Regions from separate parts of the Paenibacillus sp. MER 180 genome, predicted to be linked through region 2. Evidence: riboswitches for the same ligand, from Rfam matches in the RefSeq annotation. Region 2 holds a riboswitch; each other region holds the start of a gene.

What was found. Region 2 has a riboswitch for thiamine pyrophosphate ahead of M3661_RS07480 (Ykof family thiamine-binding protein). Riboswitches for the same ligand answer to the same signal wherever they lie in the genome.
Region 1: another riboswitch for thiamine pyrophosphate. It lies ahead of M3661_RS00905 (hypothetical protein); the one in region 2 lies ahead of M3661_RS07480 (Ykof family thiamine-binding protein).
Region 3: another riboswitch for thiamine pyrophosphate. It lies ahead of tenA (thiaminase II); the one in region 2 lies ahead of M3661_RS07480 (Ykof family thiamine-binding protein).
Region 4: another riboswitch for thiamine pyrophosphate. It lies ahead of M3661_RS10115 (ECF transporter S component); the one in region 2 lies ahead of M3661_RS07480 (Ykof family thiamine-binding protein).

The regions. Positions count from the first base shown of each region.
Region 1 is NZ_JAMAVT010000001.1:219,418-227,103, forward strand. It holds gene M3661_RS00875 (TatD family hydrolase) at 200-1,000, opposite strand; gene M3661_RS00880 (MDR family MFS transporter) at 1,096-2,640, opposite strand; gene M3661_RS00885 (ABC transporter ATP-binding protein) at 2,907-3,761, opposite strand; gene M3661_RS00890 (ABC transporter permease) at 3,778-4,545, opposite strand; gene M3661_RS00895 (thiamine-binding protein) at 4,542-4,835, opposite strand; gene M3661_RS00900 (ABC transporter substrate-binding protein) at 4,998-6,056, opposite strand; gene M3661_RS00905 (hypothetical protein) at 6,026-6,226, opposite strand; TPP riboswitch at 6,423-6,536, opposite strand; gene M3661_RS00910 (hypothetical protein) at 6,828-6,980, shown strand; gene M3661_RS00915 (queuosine precursor transporter) at 7,142-7,686, opposite strand, start outside.
Region 2 is NZ_JAMAVT010000004.1:32,418-40,103, reverse strand. It holds gene M3661_RS07510 (alpha/beta-type small acid-soluble spore protein) at 1-108, opposite strand, end outside; gene nrdR (transcriptional regulator NrdR) at 237-716, shown strand; gene M3661_RS07500 (hypothetical protein) at 839-1,126, opposite strand; gene M3661_RS07495 (energy-coupling factor transporter transmembrane component T family protein) at 1,214-1,999, opposite strand; gene M3661_RS07490 (ABC transporter ATP-binding protein) at 1,986-3,863, opposite strand; gene M3661_RS07485 (ECF transporter S component) at 3,865-4,440, opposite strand; gene M3661_RS07480 (Ykof family thiamine-binding protein) at 4,526-5,119, opposite strand; TPP riboswitch at 5,265-5,371, opposite strand; gene M3661_RS07475 (HAMP domain-containing sensor histidine kinase) at 5,567-6,949, opposite strand; gene M3661_RS07470 (response regulator transcription factor) at 6,933-7,628, opposite strand.
Region 3 is NZ_JAMAVT010000016.1:75,585-83,270, reverse strand. It holds gene thiD (bifunctional hydroxymethylpyrimidine kinase/phosphomethylpyrimidine kinase) at 1-302, opposite strand, end outside; gene thiM (hydroxyethylthiazole kinase) at 302-1,147, opposite strand; gene tenA (thiaminase II) at 1,144-1,845, opposite strand; TPP riboswitch at 1,974-2,076, opposite strand; gene M3661_RS22860 (MerR family transcriptional regulator) at 2,277-3,203, shown strand; gene M3661_RS22855 (histidinol phosphate phosphatase domain-containing protein) at 3,292-4,308, opposite strand; gene M3661_RS22850 (DeoR/GlpR family DNA-binding transcription regulator) at 4,396-5,181, opposite strand; gene M3661_RS22845 (ABC transporter ATP-binding protein) at 5,165-6,181, opposite strand; gene M3661_RS22840 (ABC transporter permease) at 6,182-7,039, opposite strand; gene M3661_RS22835 (ABC transporter permease) at 7,036-7,686, opposite strand, start outside.
Region 4 is NZ_JAMAVT010000005.1:161,308-168,993, forward strand. It holds gene M3661_RS10110 (MFS transporter) at 1-874, shown strand, start outside; TPP riboswitch at 1,090-1,203, shown strand; gene M3661_RS10115 (ECF transporter S component) at 1,293-1,889, shown strand; gene M3661_RS10120 (ABC transporter ATP-binding protein) at 1,954-3,537, shown strand; gene M3661_RS10125 (energy-coupling factor transporter transmembrane component T family protein) at 3,534-4,322, shown strand; gene M3661_RS10130 (DMT family transporter) at 4,552-5,487, opposite strand; gene M3661_RS10135 (VOC family protein) at 5,668-6,042, shown strand; gene M3661_RS10140 (ArsR/SmtB family transcription factor) at 6,086-6,430, opposite strand; gene M3661_RS10145 (DUF1697 domain-containing protein) at 6,523-7,131, opposite strand; gene M3661_RS10150 (hypothetical protein) at 7,165-7,686, opposite strand, start outside.

The DNA of each region.
Region 1 (7,686 bases), on a different contig from region 2:
GCTGCATGGTACCACCACCTCATAAAAGCAAGGGATTGTCTGTGCTTCGTCGGAGCATTGACTCGTATGGACAATCCCCTGTTAAGTACCCATAAATACGCCATCTACATAAATCAGCGAATTCCTATCTACAATCATCTATCCTTATTGACTAAGCTAAGCAGCATGCTTGCTGCATCAACATGTGTCCTTTCTACCTTTATACCCCGTAACAGCGCTGCGCATTCGCACGCAGCAGCCTCGAAGCTTCCAATATGTCCATACCTTGCAGCGCAGCCCACTCGATGGCAACATCGCGCGCCATAATGGGCATCGTATGTCGGCCTGTATATGTCCCTTCGAATGGCCACGGCCCATCCGTTTCCGTCATCACCTGCTCCACTGGATACTGTCTGGCCAACGCGCGGATCTCATCTTCATAATGGATATCTGGCGTAAATGAGATGAAATAACCGTTGTCAGCCATGCGGGATATCGTCTTCCCATCTCCTTTGAACCAGTGAAAATGCGCGCGACGCACACTATATCGCTCAAGTAAATCAACGACAATCGGTGCGTCATCGTATACGGCGTGAAGCACAATTGGCAAATCCCATGCAGCAGCCCGCTCTACAAACAATTCAAGCAGCTCTATATAGGGCAAGCGGTCAAATGAGTCGCCGCGCTTCTGCGACTCCTCCCGCATATAATACGGCAAACCAACCTCACCAATGGCAATCATGCTCTTCTTATGCAGCTCAAGCCAAGCCAGCAGCCCTTCCTGCTCGTCAGCACTTGGAAGTGCTTGCTCAGGATGGAATCCGTATGCAGGGAGTACCTTGCCGGGATAACGATTCGCCCATTGCTCGGTGTGGTGGCAAGAGGCAAGATTCATAGACACCGCAATCACATAATCCAAGTATGGATGGTTTAGTGACGCTTCCAGTTCTGCGACTGCTGCTTGCTTATATCCATCAATATGCATATGTGCATCCACAACATGCACTTCATATTCGTTCATTGTGTTCAACCCCCATCTCAAAAAACGCCGCAGGCGTCACGTCTTAGACGAGTATCCTGCGGCGATTCACTTCAAAGGCTACGGCCTTGCTTTCTTTACATTTCTCCGGCTCTCAATTTACTTGCCTCATTCGAATTTCCGCCACGACCCTGACCTTGATCCCCTCGAATCATCCGAGCATTCCCCATAAGCGCAATACACACAAGCGCACATGCTACTGGGATGAGGGCCCATTGGAAGGTGCTAGCAATCGAGTCCGCGAGAGCTGTTGTCAGACCTCGGGCCACTTCAGGTGGAAGATCGCCCATCTGCCCGCTCATTAGTGTCTCGGGTTTAAGCTCCATCGCTGCACTGCCCGCAGGCATTACCTCCTGTAAACGCCCTTGGAACATATGCGACTGGATCGTACCGAACAAGGTGATACCAATCGTCATCCCAAGCGAGCGTGAGAAGGAAGCGGTCGAGTTCGCTGCGCCACGCTGATGAAACTCCATGCCGTGCATAGAGGACATGCTGAGCAAGGAGAAGGAGAAGCCGACACCAAGTCCCGTTAAGACCATATACAGCGTCAACAACGTACGCGGTGTATCTGTCGAAATCGTACTGAGCGCGAACATACCGCCGATGAAGAAAATACCGGATACGATCATCAAACTGCGGTAGCTGCGCTTCGCAACCATAATACCAGCAATCGAACTCGTCACAACGGAACCGATCATCATCGGTGTCAAGACGAGACCACTATCTGTTGCCGAGCCTCCATATACCCACTGGACAAACAGCGGGATATATACGGTAGCAATCACGAACGACACCCCGTAGAAGAAGCCGACACCCTGGCTTGCCGCAAACAAGCGGCGCTTGAACAGATTGAACGAAATAATCGGTTCCTGCACCCGTGTCTCAATGATCAAGAAGGCGATCAAGAACACAAGGAATATCGCAAATAGACTTATAATAACTGTTGAATCCCAAGCGTACTCTTTGCCTCCAAGCTCAAGCGCGAACATAAAGCTGACGATTGCAACGACGAGTGTAATGGCTCCGCCCCAGTCAATGCGCTGCTTCTTGGTCGTAGTCTTCTCCTTATAGAACTGCATAATGAACCATAGGGAGATAAGGCCAAGCGGCAAGTTGATGTAGAATACCCACTCCCAACCGATATATTGGGTAATGTATGCGCCAAGCAGAGGGCCCGCCACACTCGATACTCCGAACACCGCACCAAATAGCCCCGTCATCTTACCCCGCTTCTCAGGCGGGAACACATCGAAAATAATCGTAAACGCGATCGGCATGACGGCACCGCCGCCAATCCCTTGAATCGCACGGTAAATTGCAAGCTGAATCATGCTGTCCGCTGTTCCGCACAGCGCACTGCCGACCAAGAAGACGAGCAAACCAAACACATAGAACCGTTTGCGGCCATACATGTCGGACAGCTTTCCGAAAATCGGCATCCCTGCCATTGTCGCTACCATGTAGGCTGACGTCACCCACACGTACAAATTAAAGCCGCCCATCTCGCCTACAATCGTTGGCATCGCCGTTGCAACAATCGTATTGTCCATGGCTGCCATCAGGATACCAAGCAGCAGGCCGGCAACGACCATCCGCAGATTGCTTTCTTTCGTAATCATTTGAATTCATTCCTCCTCAGGACACACCGTCATCTCTATACAGCAATGCACAGAGTTGCGGCTATCCATGTCTAACGAGATTTAATTATAATCTTTGCCTCTAACTTTTTCCACCAGAAAATGAACAGCGGGTCATTCCAGGCAGCGGGCAGGATACATATATAAGATTTGAGATGGATAGATAATAAGGGATTAGAAAGGGCTGCATCTCATCTCTATATTCTCCCCAAAAAAAGCTGCCTCTTATTAAGAGACAGCTTCACGCTTCAACGTATAGGAGATGAAGATTGTATACTACGCAGCAGATCGGACAGTTCGCGCTTCATGCGGACGAACTCGGCCTCAGAAGCCAGCGCTTCCGTTCGCGGCCGCGCGAACGGAACAGTAACTCGCTCTAACACTTGCGCGGGGCGGTTGGATAGTACATATATCGTATCTGACAGCAGCAGCGCTTCCTCAATGCTGTGTGTAATGAACAGCACCGAGCGGCGATTGCGTTCCCACAGGTCAATGAGCCAGCGCTGCATATCACTGCGTGTTAGCGCGTCAAGTGCACTGAACGGCTCATCAAGCAGCATCAGCTCATGGGGGCTCATCATTGCGCGTAGGAAGGCGACACGCTGCTGCATGCCACCGGACAGCTCATGCGGATACGAGCGTTCATAACCCGTCAATCCAACATTGCTTAGCCAGCGGCGCGCTTGCTCCCGCGCCTCCTTCTTCGGCTTGCCTGCAATTTCTGGAGCGAGGATAACATTGTCCTCCACCGTTCTCCATGGGAACAACGCGGGCTGCTGCGGCATATAGCTGATATGGCCTGTCTGACCAACCACGTTCTGCCCATGGACGAGAATATCCCCTTCTGATGGACGAAGCAGACCGCCAATGAGATGGAACAGTGTGCTCTTCCCCGATCCGGATGGGCCAATAATTGAGACGAACTCTCCTGCTTGCACCGTAATGGATACTTGATCGAGCACATGAAGCCGTCCCGCTCGACCGTCAAATGACATGCTGACATCACGCAGCTCAAGAGCGGCCTGCTTCTGTACTGCCTCATGCTGATGCACATGATCAGCATCTCGCTGGGCAACTGGCTGTTGTTCGTTTGTTGTGATCATCTTTAACGCTCCCCCTTCACCCCTGTTTATTGTCACGGCGCCAATGAATGAGCAGCCGTTCCAATGCACATACGAGGCCGAACATGGCCAAGCTCAATAGAATGACAACTGCGATTGCCACGAACATGCGATCCGTGCGATAGGCTGCTTTTTGCAGTACCATGTAGTAGCCGATCCCTTTGTCCGTCCCGAGCCACTCGGAAATAATCGCACTCATCACGCTATACGTCCCTGCTATTTTCAAGCCTGAGAAGACAGATGGAAGTGCATGGGGCAGCTCCAGCTTCCAGAACAGCTGCGACCGGCTCGCGCCCGCCATACGCATATAATTCATCATCGTGCGGTCTGTCTGGGCAAGACCATCCAGGGTAGCCACGCATACGGGGAAGAAGCATACCAGCGTAATGGTGACAATCTTCGGCATGAGACCGAAGCCGAACCAGATCATCAGCAGCGGCAGCAGCGCAATCGTCGGGATATTCTGACTGACTATGACAAGCGGATAGATCGCCCGCTTCAGCCACGGCATCGGATGAAGCGAACAAGCCAGCAGCAGGCCGACAGCGGTGCCTACACAGAAACCAATGAGCGTCAATTGAACAGAAGCCCATGTATGCATAAGCAGACCGCCACCATTGCTTACGGCCTCTTGTACAATATCGAGCGGACTGGGCAGCATCCACTTCTCAATGCCTGACACCATTACTCCTGCCTGCCATATGGCGAGGAATATGATAAATGCAATGATCGGAGGACCGATCTTCGCGATTCGACGTCCACTCATGGCCGGTACTTCACCGTCAATTCATCCATCGTAATGCCGGAAGGCTTATACACAATCTTTACTTGCGACAATACATTGATGCTTCCCATCTCAATCATGGCCTTGTTCATATCCTCAATAATACGGAAGAGTTCACTAAGTTCGCCTTCCATCGTTGTCTCCAGTGGATTTACCTGATATTTCACACCCGATGCTTGAATGACTTCGATTGCACGATCTACATAGGGAATTACGTCTTCCCCATTTTTCGTCTTCGGAATGATCTGAATGCTTACTAAACTGTTCGCCATCTTGCTTCTCCTCCTCTTTCTCAATCCTCATGTAATGATCAACTTGTAACGGTCTTGGTGACGATTATCTCGTATCGATATCCTATAACGATATACACAGGTAACGATATACAGCAAAAGGGCGCATATGCGCCCATTGCCTATTCCTATAACCGTATAGGCTTATGAAGCTGGCAAGAAGTCATTCGTAAACGCCTTGTCTACATCGATGCTCTTATCCATTAATTTGTTCTCCACGAGCCAATTCATGTAATTTGCCCATACGTCACGCTTTTGCTCGCCCCAGCGAGGTGCATCGTCTTTATACTTCGGACTGAGCCATTTCTGGCTTGCGATAACCAGGTCTTTGTTCAAATCCGGCACAGCTTTAAGCAGCAGGTTGGCTGCATCTTCCGGATTGTCAATCGCATATTGATAGCCCTTGGACGTAGCACGCATGAATGCCTTAATCAATTCAGGATCTTCCTTGATCAGCTTCTCGCTTGTCGAAAGAACCGGCGTATAATAGTCGAGTTCCTTCGCATATTGATTGACGTACAGCATATCAATCGGCTCACCGCGAAGCTCTGCTTCAATACCTGTCCAAGCGTAAAAGATCCACGCGAAATCAATATCCTTCTTCACGGCTGTAAAGTAATCGGCATTGCCCATGTTGACGCTCTTCAGCTTGCTATAGTCGCCGCCGTCCTTTTCCATAATCGTGCGGATAATCATCTCCTCAACCGGAGAACCCCAGCCGCCATACGTTTTGCCTTCAAAGTCCTTAGGTGACTTGATGTTCTTGTCCTTCGGCGCGGCAAAGCCTGATGTATTATGCTGAATGATCGCACCAATCGACACGATCGGAACATTTTGTTGTCGAGCCATCGTAATACTTTCCTGAACACTAACACCGAATTGCGCTTCTCCCGATGCGATCATCGCATCTGATGCGCCAGTACTCGGCTGCAATATCTCGACATTCAGACCTTCTTCCTCATAGTAGCCCTTCTCCTTGGCTACATACAAGCCGGTATGATTCGTATTTGGCGTCCAATCAAGCACAATCTTAACATCGCGCTTCTCCTTCGCTTTATCCGTTCCTTGCTCCTGTGCCGTGTTCCCCTCTGTCTGGCTCCCTTGTCCTGCTTCCTGACCCTTGCCGCCGCAAGCAGCGAGCGCAAATGTCATCATGATAACGAGCGCCAGCATCAACCCTCGTGTAAAGCGTGTCCGTTGCATATGATGAATCCCCCTTCTCTTCCTTCCCTCACTAGTGGAGAGCCGATCATGAATTTAGAAAGTGCTTCGATAACGCCTGCCGCATTCACCAGTTGGACGATCCGCTCGATCGTATATGTATGGATGAGCAAGTTCCCGTCCCGCCGTCCTGCAACACGATTCAGATCCACAAAAAAAAGCGCCCCCTCTGGGACGCTTTGTGTGCCGTTCTACGCGTATATGCGAATGTGCATCATACGATGAATCACGTCAATAAGGTCATCCGGCATTCGTTCATCCGTACAGCAATTATGTCCATTCTGCCCAAAGCAGCGCACATTCATGCAGAGCATGACGAATAAGCAAGCAACCTAATTATAACAATAATGACGCGGTTCAACGTCTTTCCTACGCTGGCATTACCCAGATCAGGTGTAAGGGTCGGTATCTTAATGGGATACAATCTCAGCCGGCCAAATTCCAGCACCCCTAGCGTGCATATGCAGTTATCGAAGCTACCATATTACACGGGTAATTATAGTCCTCATCCATCAGAAAGTCCAGTGACAAACAGAAATTGCAAAGTGTCCGCTGATCATTGGGGCAATGCTTATATCTCCCATCAACTTCGTTATTCGTATGCTTTATGACAGCAGATTGCTCATATTCACTAGATTCCTGTCGAAAAAAGTTCCATGTGAAACAAGGGACAATCTTCCATTTTAACTCAAAATAATTACCTCATTGATTTCTTGGCGTAGAGGATGTCTGTATGATACGATCGCCAAAATCGTGATTGCATTCGGCCTGCTGCTTGGCTGCTTCGTGCTGCTGTGGCTGGAGCATTCCCTGCCTCATATGGATTTGGAGAATCCGAATCAACGAATTCGCATCAATATCGAACAGAAATCATTCCTTATCATTGCGGCCATCACCCTTGATTGACGGACTGGTTCTAGGCATAATGCTTCTAGACAAAATGCTTCTAGACAATGGTGACCATACTAGAGTACATATACAAAAGACCCCAACACCATATCGGTATCGGGGTCTTCTTTATATAATGAAGTTAGAGCCGCTTTACTAAGTCAACCAATGTGCGCTCCCTACTTCGCTTGCTGCCCTTCCACATCTCCACGAACAGGGAAGCTTCTAGCCCAATATAGAACTGGTGTCGACAACACCGAGATGATGAGCTTAATGACATAAGTAGTAATAAAGATTTGGAACCATACATCCCAAGGCACCATGCCAGCAAACGCAATCGTACAAAATACGAGCGAATCCGCCATTTGGCTAATTCCTGTACTACCATTGCTTCGAATCCACAATTGGCCTGCCTTCGGGTATCGTTCCTTCACCCAACTAAAGAGCTTCACATCTAAGAACTGACTGACGAAATACGCGGTCAAGCTTGCTACGACAAGGCGCGGCATCAAATCAAAAATATTCGACAGCGATGCTTGTGCCGTACGCGCCATATCAGAAGCCTCAGGCGTAAAGCGAAGAGCCATCTGCATAATAATCGTCGTCATAATCAACGTGAAGAATCCGAACCACACTGCGCGCTTCGCTTCCTTACGGCCGAACTTTTCATTCAACAGATCCGTTGTCAAGAACAGCGTTGCATTCGCCGTGTTGCCAAGTGTCA
Region 2 (7,686 bases):
TGGGATGGCAATGCCCAACTCTTGTGCGATCTCGAACTTCATTTGTTCAAGAGCTGCTGTCGCTTGAGGTACGACCAAGTTGTTGCTGGAACGATTGTTTTGGCTCATTTGATTCACCTCCTTGCGGTTGGTAATTGTATTGTGTGCATTCTTTCAAAGATCATTACAGGTAACCACTGGTAACTTTTTAAAAAGTGAATTGTGATAAACATCAAGAGTAGAACGGAGGAACGAAAATGAAGTGTCCTTATTGTGACCACTTAGGAACAAAGGTACTTGATTCTCGTCCAGCGAACGACAATAAGTCTATTCGCCGCAGGCGGGAGTGCGAGCTGTGCAGCAGACGCTTTACTACATTTGAGATGGTGGAGGAGACTCCGCTCATCGTTATTAAGAAGGATGGAAGCAGGGAAGAGTTCAGTAGGGATAAGATGCTGCGCGGACTTATTCGTGCCTGTGAGAAGCGTCCCGTATCTGTGGAACGGCTGGAGATGATTGCTTCGGAGGTCGAGAAGCAGCTGCGCGATACCGCCCATGCGGAGGTAGACAGCCGTGTCATCGGTGATTTCGTCATGGAGCAGCTCTATCCAGTAGATGAAGTTGCTTATGTGCGGTTCGCATCGGTCTATCGTCAGTTCAAGGATATCAGCATGTTTATGAAGGAACTGAATCATCTTCTGTCGAAGAACGCCCTTGGCGAACATCCAGATAAATAATTCATACCAGAACCCCTTAAGCAACATATGCTTGAGGGGTTTGTTATATTTTATAGAGCAATCTATTACTGTGCGGATTGCCAAATAAAAACTCCCTCAACAATTTGAGGGAGAATAGACCGTTAAAAAATAATTCGTCTACGGGTGTCAAGCAGCACGATAGCAAGGAGATCGAAGAGCACCAACGGCAAGATGAAAGGGAAAAATGAAGTGTGTACTTTTCCCGCATGCTTTACGGAGTTGACCTTTAAGTACACTCTCTTTTTATCTACTTTCACGATGGTGCCTGTATATATGTTACCGTTTTTGGCCTTTATCTTTACGAATTTTTTCAAGAACTTTACACTTTTGGAGTAATGGGGGGATAACGTCTTAGAAGTAATCTTCTTAGGTGTGATTTTTTTAGGCATAGAAAGACCTCCTTTTCGCATAATAGCGGAACACACAATGTGCTTAGATATGTTATGCAGGATGTACGAAAAGGGTGTCATAATGTGTCACAATTGTCCTTGATACCATTGTACGAACCCAAGTTTCCAGGATACGTAGTAGCATAACGCGATTCCGCCTAGCAGAAGGAAGAGCAAGGCCCAATCCTTCCATGTAACTCGAAGCTTCACATAATAAGCTCTTCCACGTCGGCCTGTGAATCCCTTCGATATCATGGCGGCAGCTACACGCTCCGACTTGCGGATAGCTGAAGCGAGCAGTGGAATTGCATAACGCTTCCATGCCCGCAGCTTGCTCTTCCAGCCACGCTCCCGTTCTATGCCTCGCATGCGGTGGGCATCCTGTATGATGCGCAGTTCTTCCTTGAAGAAGGGGAGGAAGCGATAGCCTGCCAGAATACCGTATGCCCACTTGGGCGACAGCTTGCACTGCTGCATCAGGCTCAGCATGAAGCGAACAGGATCTGTCGTCAAGATGAAGATGAGCGACAAGGCGGAGAAGATAAGCACTCTGAGTCCGAGTGATATCGCCTGCTGGAACGTGGCCTCTGTAATGATGAACGACCCCCACTGCCATAGAATGGCACTTGAAGCGGGATCGGCAGAACGCGGGAAGACGAGAGCCGTCCACACGTAGCCGATGCCCATAATGAGGAAGGGGCAGAAGCTAAGCAGCCATTTACGCCATGATATGTTCCCTAATAGGAATGTAAATAGAACGATGTAGACAAGTGCTGCAAGCGGTGTAACCGGATCGAACGTCAACGACAGCATAATAACCGCTATAATGATCGCAAGCCCCTTAATGCTTGGATTCCAATCATGGAGTATCAGGATGATCTCCTCCTTCGATACCTGGCGTCTGTGCAAGTAAGCGAGATGCCACTGCGAAGTTCATCGGCATACGCAGATGACACTTCTCCACGAGCTCAGGGTGCTCCCTCCACAGCTTGGTAGGGCTGCCGTCATACCGTATGGAACCTTCATCTAGCACGATAATTCGGTCGGCATAGGTCTGAACCCACTCCATATCATGCGTGATCATCAGGACAGTTGCGCCTGCTTGGGTTCGTGCTTGCAGGGTGTCCATCAGCTGCTTGGATGTATAAGCGTCTTGTCCATATGTCGGCTCATCGCATATCAATAGCTGTTGGCTGTCGGTAAGAACGGAAGCGACACTAAGTCTTCGCTTCTGCCCTTGGCTGATGGAGAAGGGATTGGCATTGGCAACCTTGTTCAAGCGGAAGCGTGTCAAGGCTTCTCCGACATGCTGCTGTACTTCTTCTTCGCTCAGAAGCTGCAAGCGCATCCCGAATGCAAGTTCATCGAACACGGTATCGGTAATGAACTGATGCTCTGGATTCTGGAATACATATCCGATGAAGGCTCTCAGCTCCCGCTCTGCATATCGATGAAGAGGCATGCCATTCAGAATGATTTGACCTTCATCCGGCTGTGTCAATCCAGATAAGAGGGAGGCGAGGGTAGATTTCCCAGCTCCGTTCGGACCGACTAGTGCCACCCATTCCCCTGCGCGCAGAGTAAGGGACACGTGATCGAGGATTACTCTCCCTTTGCGCCGATAGACAAGGTTGTTCGCTTGCAAGACTTCCTCAGGCTTCCGTGGGGAACCGTTAGATTGAGCTGATGTTAGGATGCGCATCACATCCTGCTGTGCGCATTCAGGCAGCGACAGCAGCAGCTTCAAGAGATCTTCGTCTGTGAGTGCAGGGGCTGCGGCGGTGAGACGCTGACGAACAAACTGATCATCATAATTGCTGAAATCGCTAATGTTACTACTATCGTCATCGATGCTGCTATCGCTACTGTTGCTACGATTAAACCACTCACGGATGGATTGCTGCAGTTCCAGCGCTTGCGGAAGCCAGATACCACGTGACTTGGCTTCAGATGCATGATGCTTGAAGTAGGAGACAGGAAGACCGTCAAAGACGAGGGCTCCATCTTCATCCATCACGAGCAGGCGATCCGTCATGCCGATCCAATCGTCCAATTGATGCTCAATGATGAGCAGAGCCATCCCTTCCTTGCATGCCAGTTCTGAAATGAGTACAGCAAATTGGTATCTTGTATACGGATCGAGATTCGATGTGGGCTCATCCAATACAAGCATGTGCACGCGAAGGGCTAGAGCGCAGGCGAGAGCCAGCTTCTGCTTCATGCCTCCCGATAGCTCGTGGATATACGCATGTCGCCATGCGAGTAATCCTACCTTTTCTAATACCTCTTGAATCAAGGATTCCATCTCAGTTCGAGGACAATCCCGATTTTCTAGGCAAAAGGCTATTTCCTCTTCTACACGCAGCATACAGAACTGACTTTCGAAATCTTGAAATACAATTCCGATATGCTGGGCCGCTTCACCGGAATCGTATTGTTCGATTGGCTTGCCATACACGAGGACACTGCCATCGACGAGACTAATTATTGCATGTGGATACAGGCCGGTAAGGCAGAAGGCTAGCGAGCTCTTGCCGCAGCCGCTTGGGCCTAGCAGCAGAACGGTTTCCCCCTCATGCAGGGTGACATTGATGTTGGATAAGACAGGCTCGCCTTCGGTCTCGAAGGCGAGTGTCAGATCAGTGGCTTCCAGTGCAATAAGAGTTCCATGCTCGACGTCACGTTGTATATTCAATTGTGCTGGGTACTTGGAATTGAGAAGCGCTGGGCTTGCCATGTTATCGCTGCCCCTTTGCAATTGGGAAGCTTCTAAGAACTCCTGTATTGGCCAGTGCGTCCGCAATCCATTTGCCAAGCAGACCCGAGAGGAGTGCGCCACTTATACAGCGAACGACGAACATCGCGATGATGAGACCAACAGAGTAGGCCGCATAACCGCTGCGGAAATACCCCCATGCGAAGCTGAATACAGCGGATCCCACCCCAGCCAGCATGAGCACTTTGGTTGAATAATTCCGATATCTTGTAGCGGCAAATACGGCTTCGGCACCCAAACCTTGAATTAGGGCGGATACAATCAAAATAGGCCCTACGGCGTTGCCGATTAATACCTCAATCAGTCCAGCGACTGTCTCTGAGATGACCGCAGCCCCCGGTTTGCGGATAATATAGGTGGCGATGATCGATACGATAAACCAAATGCCGAAGATGACTTCATATCCCATTGGCCCCATAAAGCCAACAAGCACATTGCCTATTTGCAAGAAGAGCAGATAAATGACGGCAAACACAACAGATAATGAACTGAGAACGACGATATCTCGTAATTTCCATTGGCTGTTTCGCGAATTCATGAACATTCCTCTTTTCTTAGAACGATGATCGGATGAGTCCGTTGGGTTTGTAGCTTGCATTTTGGAAATTCTTTATCTTCAGCTGCTACCTTGTGGAAGGGCTGTTGGCTGACATCGTAGTTGTCATCACCACATGGGACTTGTCTGATTTTCTCGCCCGATTAAAGGCATGCTCAAGTGTAGCAAATACTCGCTGTGCATCTCCTTCTAAGCGGCTTGCATAATGAGCGCTCTCATCGAAAGTGCCTTCTTCCTTAGCAAGGCCAATGATCTCATAGATCGTATCCATGTAATCTGCCGTTCCGAGCGGATAGAGCGCAAAATGAGCTGCGACCTTGAGAGGAATCGCTTGATATCGTTCCGCATTCATTCGAATTTCGTCCGTACTCATGAAGGCATCTCCTTGTGTGTCGCCCGGACAGCCAACAGAGAACGTAGCATTCAGCACAACATGTTCTCCACTTGCCGCGCTATGTAAAAAAATTGACTGAACGACATCGAATACATGTTCACTGCGCCCACGAACCCAGGTGCTGACATCATCGGTATGGCACCATACCTTAGACATGTCTGTGTCTCGCAACGCTCCTAAAATAAGTTCAACAAAGCGATCGCTCATCGGATAGATGGAAAAGCGACAACCAACGATGCGGCTCGTACCGCAAGATAACTGACTCATAACTTATATCCTCCCTGACGAATCAAATTGTGGTCAGCAGACAACAAAAAAACTGCACCGTGAGTCGGTGCAGTTACGCTTGAGGATACAAGGGTATGACATGGCTTCATGCAATGACGAACATGATGAAGCCGCAGCTTATATCAATCAGTCGACTACACTTCCCCACGCTAGTATTATCTAGTTCGGGTTATAAGGGTTAACAGCGTTGCCGCTGTCTCTCAGCTTGTTACAGCACCCCTAGTGTTCGAAATTCACTATGCAGTTGTTCCATCGTTCATATGCTTGACAGCTTTCATTATACACGGGATGATCCGTTTGTAAAGGGTGTAACACCAAAAGGAATACTTCAAACTGGAGCTTAATATTGCAATGGGCTAGATCCGGGCATGCAAACGATCCGTGGTATCGAAGCCTGAAGGTGATGCCCGACATCGTGAAGGAACTCTAGTCCTCCGTAATAGTCAACGTGATTTGAAACAAGGTATGGTAACACTGATCCTGCGTTAGTTCAATCGTGCCATCATGGAGCGTTATGATTTTTTTGCAAATGGCGAGACCTAAGCCTGTACTGTCTTTAATCGGGCCATCGCCGCGGATGAATTCTTCGAAAATATGTTCCTTGATCGGCTCCTGAACGCCGATACCGTCGTCTCCGATCCACAGTATAACGTTTCCTTCTTGTCGTGCACATGAGACATAGAGCACCGTTCCCGCTGGATTATATCGCAGTGCATTGCTAATTAAGTTGGTGATGACGCGACTCATATGAATCTTGTCCATCTTGACATAGAGCGGTTCTTCCGGGATATGTGCTTCAAGCTCAAATCCCTTCTCTTCTATTTCCGGATAAAATTCCACCACGAGCTGCTGGAACCATTTCGTAACGTTCACTTTCTCTTTGCTCAATTCCGTATGCTTGTCATCCAGCTTCGCCAGTTCAAATAAATCTTTGATCAGATTGGCCATATAAGCTGACTTATCGTAAATGTATTGAATATATTTGCGGGTATCTTTGTCTTCCAGTGCCTGATTGTCCAACAGAAGCTGCGAATAACCGTAAATTGAAGTAATCGGCGTCTTCAAATCATGCGATAGATGCAGCAGCATGTTTCGCTTATTGTTCTCGGCGGCTTCCTTCTCAGCAGAAGTGCGCTGCAATCGTTCAGCCATGCCGTTAAACGCATCTTGTATTTCCGCGAATTCCTGTTCGGCTGAATAATGAAGCCGCTTCGTGTAATTGAAGTGCTCCATCTCTTTGATGCCTTCTAAGATTTGCCGCAACGGCTTTTTCACTTGTCTAACCGAATAGCGGGCGTAAAAGTAAAGCAGGATAAATAATAAAATTGCTAATAACGCAGCAAAGATCGTTGTCGCAGTTGATAATTTCAACAAGCGCTCAGGAATTTTCCACAGCAATACATAAGATTCGCCGTTCGGCCCTTTGGCTTGGTATGCATGGTAGGAGATTGCATCATCGTTGCGCTCTACATCCATCTTGGCATACATTTGACCGTCTTCGTAATGCTTGATGTCGTCCTCTTTGTTTCCTTTGACAAAAATGATTTCGCCTGACTCATTCACGATTTCGAACCAACCGCCGTACTTGTCCAGCAAATGCTCGCTAATGTTATGGAAAGGGTATCGATAAATATCCGTTCCATTAATTTTAGCAACGACCAGTTCATCTATATACCGCCTCATAAATAGGTTCGTGCTAAGGAGAGATACAATAATCGCTGCTATCATCAGGACGCAGATCACTGCATAATTTCGAAAAAATACCCGTTTCAAGGGACGTCGACCGGAGAGATTATTTGCTTTTTTCAAAACGGTAGCCTAACCCCCTAATCGTAATGAGGTGGATAGGCTTTCTCGGATTATCCTCAATTTTCTCACGGATTTTGCTTATGTACACCATAATTAAATTTTCGTCTCCGATGTATTCCTCGCCCCACACCTGCTCGTAAATATGCGCTTTGGTCAATACTCTGCCAGCCTCTCTCATAAGAAGCTCCACAATCTTGAATTCGTATGATGTCAATTCTCTTGGGATGCCGGACTTGAACAGTTGGCAGCTCCTTGTATTCAGCCTCACATCTCCGATTTCGATAACTTCCTGCTCCTGCCTATCCACCTTGGCAAAAGAGTCGATTCGCCTGAACAGCGCTTGAACGCGGCTGACGACTTCCAGTGGGTTGAAGGGCTTGCCCACGTAATCGTCCGCCCCTAGCTGCAAGCCGTAGATTTTATCCATATCGTCAGACTTGGCAGAAATAAAGAGAAACGGAATTTGCGAATTCTGCCGTGTTTTTTTGAGTAATTCCAAGCCATCCATTTGCGGCATCATAATATCGGCTATGACCAAATCGATGGACTGCTCCTGCAAGATGGTCATCGCTTCGGCACCGTTCCCGGCTGTAATCGTGGCATAGCCGTGGTTGGTTAAATAGATGGTCAGCAGTTCCCGAATTTCGGCTTCATCATCAATAATAAGTATGGTTTTCATTTGTTGTTCCACCTCTATGTATGCAACAATAACTCCCGATTCACTTGCGGCTAAGCGC
Region 3 (7,686 bases), on a different contig from region 2:
ACGTTGTTCAAACCGAATGCTTCAATGCGATTCGCCACTGTCTCAATAATGTCTGCGCTGAACAGCATGCCTGTTTTGACAGCATCGACCCCAATATCTTCTACGACGGCATTTATCTGTTTAGCAACGGCTTCAGGAGATAGCGGATATACGCCGTGAACACCAAGCGTGTTCTGTACCGTCACAGCCGTAATCGCTGACATGCCGAATACGTTCAGCTCTTGGAAGGTCTTGATGTCAGCTTGAATGCCGGCGCCGCCACCGCTATCGGAACCGGCAATCGTCAATGCTCGTGCGACCATCATAGCCATACCTTCCTTCTAGCGGAGGCTTGGCGAGGGGTGATCGTTGAAGCTGCTGTATCGAATTGGTCGGTCTCTGCCAAGGCATCAAGAAATGCAGTTTGGAAGCTACCAGGACCTCGGTGGCCGGCTGTTCGATAGGCATGGGCGGCTGCGCCCCCATAATAAGACATCGCTGCGGCTCCTGCCAGCAATAAATCAGATTCTACCGCAGCGAATGCGCCGATGACCGATGTCAGCAGGCACCCGCTTCCTGTAATGTTCGTCAACATCGGATGACCGCCATTAATGATATAGCCGGTTGTGCCGTCCGTAATAACATCCTCTTTTCCTGAAATAGCAACGATGGTGCCGAATCGTTCGGCTGCCCGCGCAGCAAGATCGAACAACGCTTCAGGGGAGCGAAGGGAGCTTTCAGACTCCACGCAATCCACGCCCTTGATCTCGCCAGCCTCCCCCATAAGCTGGGCAATTTCCGCGGCATTGCCGCGCATAATCGAGATGCGCAATTCCTTTAGCATCTTCACCGACACCTTTGTCCGATACGGCGTTGCGCCTGCGCCTACTGGATCGAGAATAACGGGAATGCCATGTACATTCGCCGACCGTCCTGCAATTAGCATAGCTTCTATCATGTCAGTATCGAGCGTGCCAAGGTTCAATACGAGCGCATCTGCTGCCTTGGCCATGTCCGCTACCTCTTCCTTGGCTGAAGCCATCACAGGGGAGGCGCCAATGGCTAGCAGACCGTTAGCGGTAAAGTTGGCGACGACGATATTCGTCATATTGTGGATGAGGGGGCGCCGTTCCTTAATACGTTGGGGGAAGAACTGCATATCGATCATCCTTGTTTCACCTCTGTCTTCTCCGCCAAGCGTACCGGCCAGTCTTCTACTTGATAAGCCATGTCCCAAAACATATATTCCAGCTGGCAGCTAGTCAGAAAATGCTTCTTCAGCTGCTGCTTGCGTGCTTGCGACAGCGATTCTGCCCATTCATCCAGCATTCGGCGCATTTTGTCCGTAACTCCGCCGCCGAGGTCTCCATAGAAATGAATCCACTCATAGAACGGATGGGTCTCATCTGGATTCACTTCTTTTAGCAGACGTTGTCCGATCTCCGTATATGTCCATGGGCACGGCAGCAAAGCCGCAATAATATCTTCTAGGGTTCCTTCGTGGGCCACGGTAAGCATATGGGACACATAATGGCTCGCAGAAGGGGCGAGCGGGTAGCCTTGCAGTTCTTCGAACGTTACGCCTGCCACGTTACAAAAATTATGATGGGGGTGTATCTCGCTATTCAGCACAAACGAGATTTGCTCGTTGAAAAGAGCCATTGTCTCTCGGCTGTTACATTTGGAAATCGCAATGCCGTAAATCCGAATAAAGGCATTCAAATATTCAAAATCCTGCTTTACGTAGTGAATCAACTGTTCTTTCTTGACAGTACCTTCAGCAATTCCCCGAACGAATGGATGATCCATAATGGCATCGTATATCGGCTCTGCTTCGTGTCTCAGTTCCTCCGTAAATGTAAGCATGAACAGCACCTCCGCATGATTGGATAGATGATGAATGCATGCTGAAATCTGGTCAAGGAGCACTTCGCGGCAGCCAAAAAAAGCCGCCCCGAAATGGAGCGGCTTCATCATGTCCATACAAAAAGACCATGAGGCCGGCTCCACTTCCCTCCGCCGGTATTACCCGGATCAGGTTCAAAGGGTCCAAGAATTCTTGTCTCAGCCGCCTATGCGGCTCCCCTAGTGGATTTCACGTCATATTCATCTTACGAACTACTTTAGCATTGATGGAGATAATTGTAAAACGTTAGTTTTCTGAACCATTCGGTCAAAACGATAATTTGTTAGTGCTTGGAGTGAAGATTCGTATTGCAATTGACGCTGCGACAACTGATACAATAACCTCATAAGGCGCCTTATGATACGTCAAGTGATAGAGGTTGATGATAGTGATGAGCAACATGATAGGAATCGACAAATTATCGCAGGAAATCGGTGTGACGAGCCGAACCCTGCGCCATTGGGAGTCGCAAGGGTTGTTTGCGAGTCAACGCGATACCAGTTCTGGCTGGAGGATGTATGATGAACAGACCGTGCTTGCAATCCGCATTACAGCCTGGTTAAGAGGGTTCGATATTGGGATTAGAGAGATTAAAGTGGTGCTGGCGGATATGACGTTCCGAACCGCACATCAGGTAATGACTCAGTATGCACACGAGATGATTGAGCACAAGAATGAGTGCATAACGAAGGAACTAACATTGAAGAAATGGTTGGAGCAGTTGCACAAGTACCTCAATGAACCGATTACGGCTCAATTGCTGCTGCAATTATGTCATGAACCGTTCCTACATTCAAATATGAAACATGAGGTGACAATGCCGATGAGTAATCAGTGGAGTTATTCTCCAGCATCGATCAAATTCGTAACCCTTCCACCAATGAGAATGGCTTGCCATGTTGTCGTAAGCGCATCACCAGAAGAAGAAGCGATCGAATCATTAGTGGACTGGCTCGTGCAAGCTGAACTGCAAGGAACGGCACGGCTATTTGGAAAAAATGAAGAACCACTCCCTGACGTTGAATCGAACGTTTACGGTTATGGTGCATATGCCTCCATTCCAGAAAATATCGATATACCAAGTCATTTGGCGGAGGCTAGGTTCTCCGGCGGGGTGTATGCCATGATGGAGAGTACAGATGATATTACGGGATCGTGGCAATTATTGATGGAGAAATTGAACGAGCATCCTGATTACGAGCCTGATTCGGAGGCAAGATTCTGTTTGGAGGAGCACATACGAAATGCCAACCCAGCAGGAAGCAGCAACGCTTATTGGCTGCAGTTATTCGAACCGGTTCGAAAGAAAATAAAATAATAAACATGAAATCCCCGGTGCAGTCGTTGCGCCGGGGATTGCTTTTCATGGGATAGGAGAGAGGGCAGCTCGCTTTGCGGTTTCTTTATTAAGAAGTCGAAGTTACGAGCGGTCGCATGATGCGTTTGCGTTGATGGAATGTGGCAATTTCGGCTAGACCGCGCTGCTGAAGCATAAGGGTATTGTCCGCCACGTATTTGCCGACGTCGTCTGGAAAGTGAGAATCCGATGACAGGGTAAAGGGGACATCATGTCGAAGCAGAACATCGATAAAGGAGGAACTCGGACACATCTCCTTGACCGGGTAGCGGTAGAACAGTCCTGCATTTACCTCTGTAGCTGTATTTGTCCGTTTTAATGCTTGTGCGATTCGCTCGTAGTACGGGAGATGCAGCTCCTCAGCTGGGCGATAATTAAATACTTTCAAATTGTCCAAATGGGCGGCAATATCGAACAGACCGCTGTTAATCATTCGTTCGACATCATCGAAAAAGCGTCCGTACAGTTCACACAGATCAACCTGATCGAAGCGGAACTGAGTCTCGGGATTATCGAATCCCCATCCATCCACATAGTGAATCGACCCGATCACGTAGTCCCAATCCGCCATTGCAATGAATGATTCCAAGTCCTTCTCTCCACCTGCAAAATAATCCGCCTCTAATCCAAGACGTAGCTCGACTCCCCGCTCGGCCCATCTGGGCTTTGCGGTCTGAATGGCAGCTGCGAAATCCTCCATCCGCTCGGTGCATACTTGATGCAGCCATGTATGCTGAAGGCGGCCTAGCGGGGAGTCTCCGATATCGAGATGACGTTCGAAGTAGGGGAGCGTCTCTTGAAACCGATAGAGATGATCTACGATTCCGACCTCCCGCAGTCCTTTGCGCAGCGCTTCTTGCAAATAGAGATCGAGCCATGATTCGTCATAAGCTCCTCGCTGCAGTCTTGTATGCATACGCGCATAACTCGCTTCGAGCCATGCACGGGAATGGCGTGGTTCAACAATTGGATGGAAGTGATCGAATGCTTGATTCGTACGATCAAGCCAGCGGAACGAATAAGGGCCTTCCTCCAAATGCATATGGTAGTCTACATAATACAGCATAATGATCGCATCCCATCCTATGTCATAGTGGCTCATTCGTGATGTATGAAGTGATGTGTTACTTCGACATATAACTTCGCTATGTTCTTATGGCTCGCAAGCCGTCGTAATCCAACCTACTTGCAATCCGCTGCGCTTCCATTTATCTGGCATAGGTGCATCGCATATGATGGCGGTGACCTTGCTCATGTCACAGATGCGGCACAGCTGTGTCTCCCCGAGCTTGGTACAATCTCCAAGCACATATACCTGCTCGGATTGCTCAATCATTAAGGTGGAGCAGATCGATTCTTCCATGTCGTAATCACTGATTCCCGCTGGTGTCATCCCTGCACAGGAGATGAACGCCTTATCGAAGTGGAAGCGTGTAAGCAGTTCACAGGTTAAGGCGCCTGCAATCGATTTCTGCTCTGGATGCGTAACTCCCCCGAGTACGATGACTTTGCCGTCAAATCGTTTGGCTTCCAGCCGTTCCATGAGTAGTTCGGCAGCAGGAATAGAATTCGTCACGATCGTAACGCCGACGACACCGCGTATGGCGCGAACAAGCTCAACAGTCGTCGTGCCTACATCGACCACGATTGTATCTCCATCTTGAATGAGCGCGGCCGCAGCTTCCCCGATTGCTTTCTTTGCCGACTGCTCGATGCTTCGTTTTTTATCAAAATGAGGTTCAATCTTCACATGCGAATACGCAACCGCGCCTCCGTACACGCGCTTAAGCATCTGCTTTGCTTCCAACTCGTCGAGATCCCTGCGAATGGTCTCGGGCGTAACCGTTAATACGCTGGCGAGGGAAGCAACTTGAATTTTGCCATGTCGATTCAGCTGTTCTAAAATATGCTGTCTACGTTCTTCAGGCAGTAGCATCATGAAGCGGAATCACGTCCTTCGGATGGAGGTATACCGTCGTGGTAGAGCCGACGCTCACCCAATCGGAATTGCGATGAATCTGATCGACGACGACATGCTGACCCTGAACCGTTAGTTCCATACGCGTAATGTTGCCAAGCATGGTCACATTGCGTACTGTTCCTGTTACGGCCATGCCGCCAACGAGCGGCTGCTCGCAGAACGTCTCTGGCCGAATGGCATACAGCTTGCTGTCTGCAAGCGTGTAGTCTGGTACGATTTGCCCTAAGGCTTCGGCGTTCCATACGTTATAGCTGCCAATGAATCTTGCGACGAACTCGCTGCTTGGCTGCGTATAAATCTCCTGCGGTGAGCCATGCTGCGCGATATTGCCTGCATTCATGATGTATATGTGATCACTGACGGACATCGCTTCTTCTTGGTCATGCGTAACTAGTACTGTTGTCATGTTCAATTCACGTTGAATGGAACGCAGCTGCTGCTGCAGGTTTTTACGAATTTGCGCGTCAAGCGCACTAAGCGGTTCGTCCAGCAGCAATACCTTTGGTTTCGTAACAAGCGAGCGGGCAAGTGCGACACGCTGCTGCTGCCCACCAGAGAGCTCACGGGGGAAAGACTTCTCCTTGCCTTGAAGCCCGGTGAGCTCAATCATTTCGCCAACTGCCTGGCGAATCGCATCACGCGGCATCTTCTTCATCGTCAAGCCGAAGGCAATATTGTCGGTTACCGTCATATTCGGGAACAGCGCATAGGACTGGAACACCATGCCGATCTCCCGATCCTTCGGTTCGATCCCTGTCACATCTTTATCATCAATGTGAATCGTCCCGCCATCGAGCGGAGTCAGTCCAGACAGGATGCGAAGCAATGTGCTTTTGCCGCAGCCGCTTGGGCCGAGGAGTGTAACCAGCTCGCCTTTTTGAATATGAAGATCAATGCTGTTCAGCACCTTTTGTTTATGGAACGTCTTGATTACTTGATTCATCTGTACGTAGCTCATTTAAGAAGCCTCCCTGCTCATTGTTGCTTGGGTAGTCGGAATGCTGTTGCCCACGATGTCTTCTTCTGGCTCTGCGACTGGCTTGGAAGTACGGCCCGTCAGCTTCACGATCCACGCGCTCAATATGGCCATCAGAATGAAGTAGGTTACGGTAATGGCGCTCGCGATATGGCCGCTCTTGTTCAGCTGTGCATACAGGAAGAGCTGCATGGTCTCGAAGCGTCCTCCGACGAGAATATTAATGAGCACGAACTCTCCGAATAGAATCGAGAAGGAGAGGAGTGCGGATACGAGAATGCCCGGCATAATGTTCGGAACAATCACGCGCAGGAATGCCTTTATGCGGCTGGCTCCTAGAAGCTCGGCAGCCTCCATCAACGATCCTGCCTGAACAGCGCGCAAGCTGTTGCGCGTCCCTTGATACATGAACGGCAGCATGCCGATGACATAGGCACCGAAGACGATGATAATCATGGAGAAGCCTTTGCCAGAGTAGGCGCGAATCAAGCCGACAGCCATAATAACGCCAGGAACGGCATAGGTAAGCATGACGAGCGTCTGAACCCAGCGCTCTAGCTTTGGTGCATACAGGGAAATCGCGAACGTAGCCGGCACGATAACGATTACCGCTGTTACGGTAGCTGCGCTGCTGAGCAGCAGGGAACGACCGAACGCCTGCATGAAGCGTGTATCCTGGAACAGCTCGCCGAACCATTTCAATGTTAAGCCTTCGGGCAGAATGGTTTGATTCCATGATGTCGCCAAGGAATAGAGCATGGTAGCGATGACCGGAATGAACAAATAGAGCAATACCGCTGCAAAGGCGAGCGTTGGCAGAGAATGAGCCAATCGTTTCATAGCAGATCCCTCCGAACTTTGCGCGTCAGCCATTCATTGACGAGCATGGCTGCAAGCAGCGTCAAGCCGAGCAGTACGCCCAAGGCGCTGCCGAGCTCAGGACGAGCGAAGATGTCTCCCGATACGAGTGCGCCGATACGTACAGGTACAAGGTTATAGTTGCTTCCTGTCAGGGCATAAGCGGAGGCATATGCACCCATGGCATTCGCGAACAAGATACTGAATGTGCCCGCGATGCCCGGCAGAAGCACTGGCAGACCGATACGCTTCCAAAATTGAAAGGGCGATGCGCCCAGCAGGGAAGCGGCTTCCTTCCAGTTGTCTTGAATCGCATGGTACATCGGATAGAGCAGCATAATGGCCAGCGGAAGCTGGAAGTACACATAAATAACGGTCAATCCTGACCATGAATACAGATTGAATGATGCCGTCATGTCAATGCCGAATTGGCGGAACAGCAGCGTGAACAGTCCGCTGTTGCCAAGCAGGACAATGAAGGCGAAGGCGAGCGGGATGCCTGCGGAGTTCGATGTCAGGTTCGTAATGACAAGCAGCCGCTCTTGTACGCGCTTCGGAAAGCGGGTAATGGCATACGTTGCAAATACGGCGGCAATGATGCCGATAAGGCTGGACAGCAGGGAGATGAG
Region 4 (7,686 bases), on a different contig from region 2:
CATTCCGGTAATGACGATAGTCAGTCTCCCCTTCTTCTTGACCGCACTGCCGCAGGAGCCTTCTCGCAATGGACGAACAGATATCATCGGCATTGCCCTCTTGTCAGCAGGCATTATTCTATTTACCTTGTTTACTACGACATATGTCTGGTTCTATCTTGTCTGCAGTATGATTCTCGTTCTTGGGTTTGCCTTCCATATCCGCCGTATTCGCGAGCCGTTTATTGCTCCGTCCCTGTTCGCTAATCGCCCATATGTACTCGGCACGCTTGCTGGTTCCATTTTGCTAGGAACGGTAGCTGGATTTATTTCGATGGTTCCTTACTTCATGCGGGATGTACACCAACTTTCGACCGCCGTTATCGGCAGCGCGATCATTTTCCCAGGGACACTCAGCGTCATTCTGTTCGGCATACTCGGTGGAACTCTCGTTGATAAGAGAGGAACTTCATTTGTATTTGTCGCTGGAATAGGTCTCGTCACATTCAGTTTCGTCACGCTCATTGCATGGGGGAATGATTCTCCATGGTTGATGACGTTCGCCCTCGTGCTCGTGTTCGGAGGGTTGTCATTCATTAAGACAGTTATATCTGCATCCGTTGCAGAATCACTAGCACCTGACCAAGCAGGAGAAGGCATGAGCATGCTCAGCTTTGCATGCTTTATAGCTGAAGGCATCGGCATCGCTGTAGTCGGCGGTCTGCTTACACATAGTTGGCTGCTGACTTCACTGACACCTACCGTTGCCGTTGCCAATGAAGCTTCATTTCCCTTATACAGTGGCCTGATTATGCTGCTCATAGCAGTCCTTGCTTGCGGAGGGATCGTATACAGCTTGTCATTGAGACGACATTCTACAGCTTCACACGATTAACTATTAATGAGGATCAGGGTTTCTTCCTGATCCTCATTTTGTTCTATTCTCTCTCCAAATCTCCTAAACACGCTCACCACTCCTCCTCTTCTATGTTGTCCAGCGAACAATTTCAACCTCATAGACTTCTAACTTCCTCGTATCTTTTATGTTTTTTTGTAAACATTTCGTTGTCAACCTAACATGAATATTGTATGATATGAGCAATTGCATAGTCATACAAATTCGGGGGCTTGAGGAATCAAGCTGAGATTGTAGATAAGTATACCGCTACTGACCGTTAATCTGATCTGGGTAATGCCAGCGTAGAGAATCTGTATTTGTCATGTGATCATGCTCTGCTGTGATCTAGGACTCTTCTACCGTCTGGTTGCCAGACGGTTTTTTGTATGCTAACTATACAACAAAGGAGAGGGTTATGTTGCCAGAACAACAGAGAAGCAACAAATTAAAGTTCACGGATATTCTCATTACCGTGATGATCGGGGTCGTATTTGGTGTGATCTTCAAAATGTGGGAGAGCGTCTACAGTCTCGCGAAGCCGCTGTTCCCGCAAGCAGGACAATTAACATATGGCATGTGGTTTATGGCTGGCCCATTCGCGTACCTGGTCATTCGCAAGCCCGGCGTCTGCTTCCTGGCAAGTCTTGCTGCCGCTAATTTATCGGCTATTCTTGGCTCTGCTTGGGGACTGGAGACGATTGTGTATGGCTGTGTACAAGGTCTGGCAGCAGAATTGGCATTCACCATGACCGGATACCGCAAGCACAGCATCGTCATCGCAGGCATCGCTGGCATTCTGTCCGCAGTCGGCTCATTCATGATCGATCTCGGTTACGGATATGCAGATTACGAGACATGGGTGCTCGTCTTGAAGTACGGACTTCGTGTCATTAGTGCGTTCATCTTCGCTGGCGTATTTGCCGGCTTGCTCGTTCGCGCATTGGAAGCGACAGGGGTGACCAAATCCATACGTCCTGTATCCAAAGAGGATTACGCGGTACTTAATCAATAGCACGCATAATATGAATAGATAAAATTTGTGCGTACGCCACAAATTCGGAATAAGGTGGTTACACATGCAACAGGAATCTCATGCGAATTCGTCTGCATTTGTTGACCGCTTGCGCCTAACATTTCCAGGAGAGGATTCCTTGCTGTTCAAGGACCTCTCCTTCCACATTTCTATCGGCGAGAAGGTATTGCTCCTCGGGCCAAGCGGTTGCGGCAAATCAACACTGCTGCAAGTATTAAGCGGAATTATGCCCCACTCTATTGAAGTACCGATGAAATACGATCAGATTAAGATTCCTTCAAGCTGGGGCTTCGTATTCCAAGATCCGGACAGCCAGTTCTGCATGCCATATGTAGATGAAGAGCTCGCGTTTGTACTGGAAAATCTCTCGATCCCCCGTGATCAAATGCCAGCATGCATGACAGGCATACTCGAAAGAGTGGGATTGCAGTTCAACAATCTGCATACAGAAATCCATACGCTATCCCAAGGCATGAAGCAGCGGCTCGCGCTTGCGTCCGTCCTGCTGCTAGAACCAGAGGTGTTGTTCCTCGATGAGCCCACAGCGCTTCTTGATCCAGAAGGAACGAAGCAAGTCTGGGACACCGTGAAACAAGCTGCCGATTCCTCCACTATTCTAATCGTGGAGCATAAAATCGAGCATGTTATCGACATTATCAATCGTGTGGTGCTATTCGACAGCACTGGACAAATCATTGCGGACGACGAGCCGAAAAATGTATTTCTACATCATAAAGATAAGCTCATTGAATATGGCATTTGGTATCCAGGTGTATGGCAGGACTACATTCATTCAGAAGCTTACCAAGCCATATCGCAGCAACGAACGGCGAACGAATATCAACAACCTCATTGCAAGCAAGATGGCGGGCGCACTTACGCGCGTCTGCAAGCCGTGCAGCCACTGCTCTCTTTGCGTGATTTTAGCGGCTACTATGAAGAAATTCGTCGCATATCCGTCCCCAGCGTAGATATTTATCCGGGTGAATGGATTACGATTATTGGAGAGAACGGCGCTGGCAAGAGCACACTATTGTTGTCTCTTATGCAAATTCTGCGTACTACAGGCATGTATCTTATTGAGGGTCAAGAGCTGCCAGCACCAGCTCGCAAGCGATGGTTCCCGCGATTCAGAAATAGAGGAAAGCAGCCTCCAGCCGAACTCGCCTTCGTATTTCAGAATCCTGAGATGCAGTTTCTAACGGATTCGATCTATGATGAGCTTGCTTATGAACCAAGGCAGAACAACTGGGATGAATCGGACATTGCACATAGAGTGGAACAAATCTTGGAATCATTCGATCTGAATATCGAACAGGATCGGCATCCGTATCATTTGTCACTTGGTCAGAAACGCAGATTAAGTGTCGCTACAGCGATGATGCGTAAGCGTCCGATACTGCTCCTGGATGAGCCAACCTTCGGGCAAGACGCTAAAAACACATTTGCTATATTGGAAAAGTTGAACCGTCTTCGGACAGAAGGAACCGCCATAGTCATGGTGACACATGACATGAATATCGTGAATCGTTTTGCAGATCGGATATGGCATGTTGAGAAAGGCCAACTGATCGAACAAGAAGTTTCCCCACATGGACAGACAATGCGGGAGGTGCAGATGAAATGAAGCTGCTCGCTCCCAAATCGGAAACATGGCTTCATCAGGTTAACCCTGCGCTCAAGCTTCTCGTCTTTCTCGCTCTGCTCATCGTCGCGCTGCTTACCCGAGAGCTTGATTTTGCATGTTATCAGCTAATCTTGTACACACTGCTGTTGTTTCTATGTAGCGGCCACTCTACGAAGAAGCTGCTGTTCGTGACAACACCGTTCCTTCTCCTGTTCGTCTCGACAGCATCCACGATGATCTTGTTCGGCAAGGGGGAGCATGAATGGTGGTCATGGGGAATAATCCGCATTACAGAGGAGAGCTTCCTCCGCGGACTTGTCATCGGAGTGAAGACACTTTGCTTCGGCATGCTCGGCATTACATTCGCCTTCACGACGAAGCCAATATTGTTATTCTATGCGCTGATGCAGCAATTCCGGCTTCCGCCGCAATATGCTTATAGCTTCATCGCCTCCTTGCGGCTGCTCCCTGCGATCTGGGAGGATTACCGAGTTCGCACGCATGCCCTGCATATCCGCGGCGTCCAATACAGCAAGGGATTTAAAGGGATGTATGAGCGTCTACGCATGTACGCCCTGCCACTGCTCGCACAGAGCATTCGCCGTGCACAGCGAGTTGCTGTCGCAATGGAGGCGAAGCGGTTCCAGATGGGTCGATCACGTACCTACTATTATATTACACGCTGCCATTGGCGCGATGTATGGTTCACTCTGCTCATGGTTGGATTAATTACGCTCGCCTATATGGCCGCACTGCACTTCCCGTTCACCGGCTCGACCGTCTAATTGGCTTCAGATACAATCTGATAGGTCATTTAATTTTTATCATCAAAGAAACTCTCCCAGATCTAATAAGGAGAGTTTCTTCTCTTTCTTCTCTTTCTTCTCTAGCATGGAGATAAGATTCGACAATAGTCTTGTTGACGCGTCCAAGCTGGCTGATTGTATCCCTTCAGAGTGTTGCATATTCAAATCTACCTTCGATTTACGGTATATGACCACGTCTCATCTTCTATCACTTCACCGATTGATCGATGATTGATGTTCTAGCTCTTCGTCTCGGCTGAATGGTTGCCAAGCATACACCTGCCAGCACGAAGACAAGACCCACAGCAATCGACCACGTCATGCTGTCGCCGTACAGCCATACGGACAATAGTGAGGTTACGATTGGCGTCAAGTTCAAGTATATGCTCGCCTTGCTCGCACCGATCTGCTGCACGCCAAGGTTGAAAATAATATAACCGATAAGCGTTCCGCATACGACCATATACGCCATCTCCGTCCAACCTTGCAGAGACATATCGGGAACTTTACCCCAACCCCCTTCAAATAGCGAACTGACTCCCAGAAACAGAGAACCTAACAAGGTCATTACTGTAGTCGTGAACAAGGGAGAGACATCATGCACTACCTTTTTCCCAACAAGACTATATATGACCCCGCACATTAATGCTGCCAGAAACAATAAATCTCCTTCGTTGAAGGACAAGCTAGCTAATCGGTGCCATGAGCCCTTCGTAATTACGATAACCACACCGATGAAGGACAGCGCAAGGCTAATCCCAAACTTGCCGCTCCATCGTTCCTTGAAGAATAACATCGCACCAAGCGATACGAACAGCGGCATCGTCGCAATGATGAGTGAACCGTTAATTGCAGACGTATAATGCAGCGCCATAAAGAACAACGCATTGTATCCGAAAATTCCCGTAAGCGATACAATGAGAAGCCCCTTCCAATTATCCTTCCATGCACGGATATTCCACTCTGATCGCATCGTGAGCAGCACCGCTAAGATCATCCCTGCCAATGCAAATCGAATCGTTGCGGCTACGAGTGGAGGAATCTCGGTAATGACATGAGCTGCTGTAGAAAATGATCCACCCCAAAATAACGGCACGAGCAGCATAAGCACATAAATGCTTCGGTTAGACTTTTGATTACTCATGATAATCGTTCACCCTTTAATTAGATAATATGTTTAAACATTTAAACATACTTAGCAAAAAAATAAGCACTTCTTGCACAGAAACACTTTACCCATTGGATTTTACATCTTGATCCTATATAATAGGATTAGGAATTTGAAACTGTGTTCCACTGAATGGAACAGAAAAGGAGGTTACTCATGTCCCACATCTTTCATGGTCTTGACCATATCCAGTTAGCCGCCCCCGTCGAATGTGAATCCGTAGCACGGAAATTCTATCACGAATTATTGGGCTGGGCAGAGATTCCGAAGCCCGAAGCTCTTCAGCAGCGTGGAGGTGTATGGTTCCAATGCGGAAGTCACCAAGTGCATATCGGCGTGCAGCAAGACTTCATTCCTGCGACAAAAGCTCATCCCGCCTTCGTTGTTACCAATCTTGAATCCTTACAGTCCCATCTCCTGCAGCATCATATTGAAGTGACCGACGACTCCGCCCGGATAGAAGAAGGTGTAATTCGATTCTATGTAAACGATCCATTTGGAAATCGACTTGAATTCATGGAGTACCTGTAACACGATACGCATTCTTCTATCCGAACCAATCTGCCTTCATTGGTTATACTCCCGCTTCAATGGACAGCATCAACTCTTTAATCGTCGTCATAAATCCCCCTGCACGCAAGGAATACAGCTTCTCATTCGCCTGCTTGTCGAACGTGATGAGCCCGGCTTGTCTTAAGATTTTCAGATGGTGCGAGACGGCCGGTCTCGATATCTCCATATGTTCGGTGATTTGGTTCACATTCAGAGCGCTATGTTCAAGTAGGAGTATAATAATCTGCTGCCGATTCGTGTCTCCAAGCGCTTGAAAAATGGGGGTCGCCTGCTGGAACTTCTCCAGCACCTGCTCTTTGTTACTGCTGCAATCATATTGTCCGTGCTCAGTCGTGATGATTCTCACCTCATATGTTTATATGTTTAAACATTACATATTATGATGTGAAAATACCCATTTTGTCAATAGAGTAAGTCTCCATCGCACGAACCAATAGATTAATCATTTCCATTGCCATTCTCACGCTGCAGGAAATCATCAAATTCACCCGCAATCGCCGCAAGTTTCGTCATTGTATTCCAATTCCGTGTCGTTACATTCGATCCTAACTTTTGGAAATTATTTGCCAGTTTCGAATCCAGAACACTCTGGCGATACAAACAATATATCTCACGGCCTTGTATCTGGAATTCATCAACTTCTTGCATAGCATTAGACAATATACTTGCGGTGTCAGGCGAAGGCTCGTCCTTGCACATTGTAATCTGAATCCCCTCTCCTTCCTTCAGCACAGCTGCATCATACGGACATTCAGCTACAATAGCCTTCATTTCCTGAGCCGTCCGCAGCATGACGTTCGGCTTGAAGCCAAATGCATTCCCTATTTCCTCCTGAATTCGTGCTTCTAGCCATTCCCTTGCTTCTGATGAAGCAAATACAACATTGCCGCTCTGCAGCAGCGTTCGTACATGGGTAAGTCCCATATTTTCAAGAAGAAGCTTCAAATCTGCCATTTTTATCTTGTTTTTGCCACCTACGTTAACTCCACGCAGTAACCCGACATACATTTGCATCGGTCCGACCACATCCCTCAGTATCTTCTTCATTTCCATAACTACTTCACACAAAACTTCAAACCACTACTTCAAATAAATGCCGAGCGGTAAATTGGATTCCCCTGCCGTCATCAATTTGCATTGAAAGGTGCGAACACCAACAGGAGCCACAACCTTCGCGATCAAGCATACATTCGTGTTGTCCATCATGAGCGGTACACCGATTACTTTTCCATCAACGAATATAGCCCCTGCAAATGCTCCCCCTCTAGGATTTACATAAATGCTAACAACCGCTTCTTCCTCCGTATCATTATGCAGCGGAATATCCACCAAGTAAATAGCACCGAATTGACCGGTATTATCAACCGCACCTTCCCGTAATTCGCTAGCATTTGCGGCAAACAAAAAATCTGAAGCCACTTCTCCATTCATCTTCTTTCGGGCACACACACGGTATACACACTCTGTCCCTATAACATAGGCAGGCATACTAGCATGAACCTCGGCATAAGGCCAGCTTCCTCTAGGATGAGTGCCGTACGGAGTCAGCGGATCTGAATGAATGAGTCTTATATCGGCAGTGACGTCCCGACTTGCGACTGT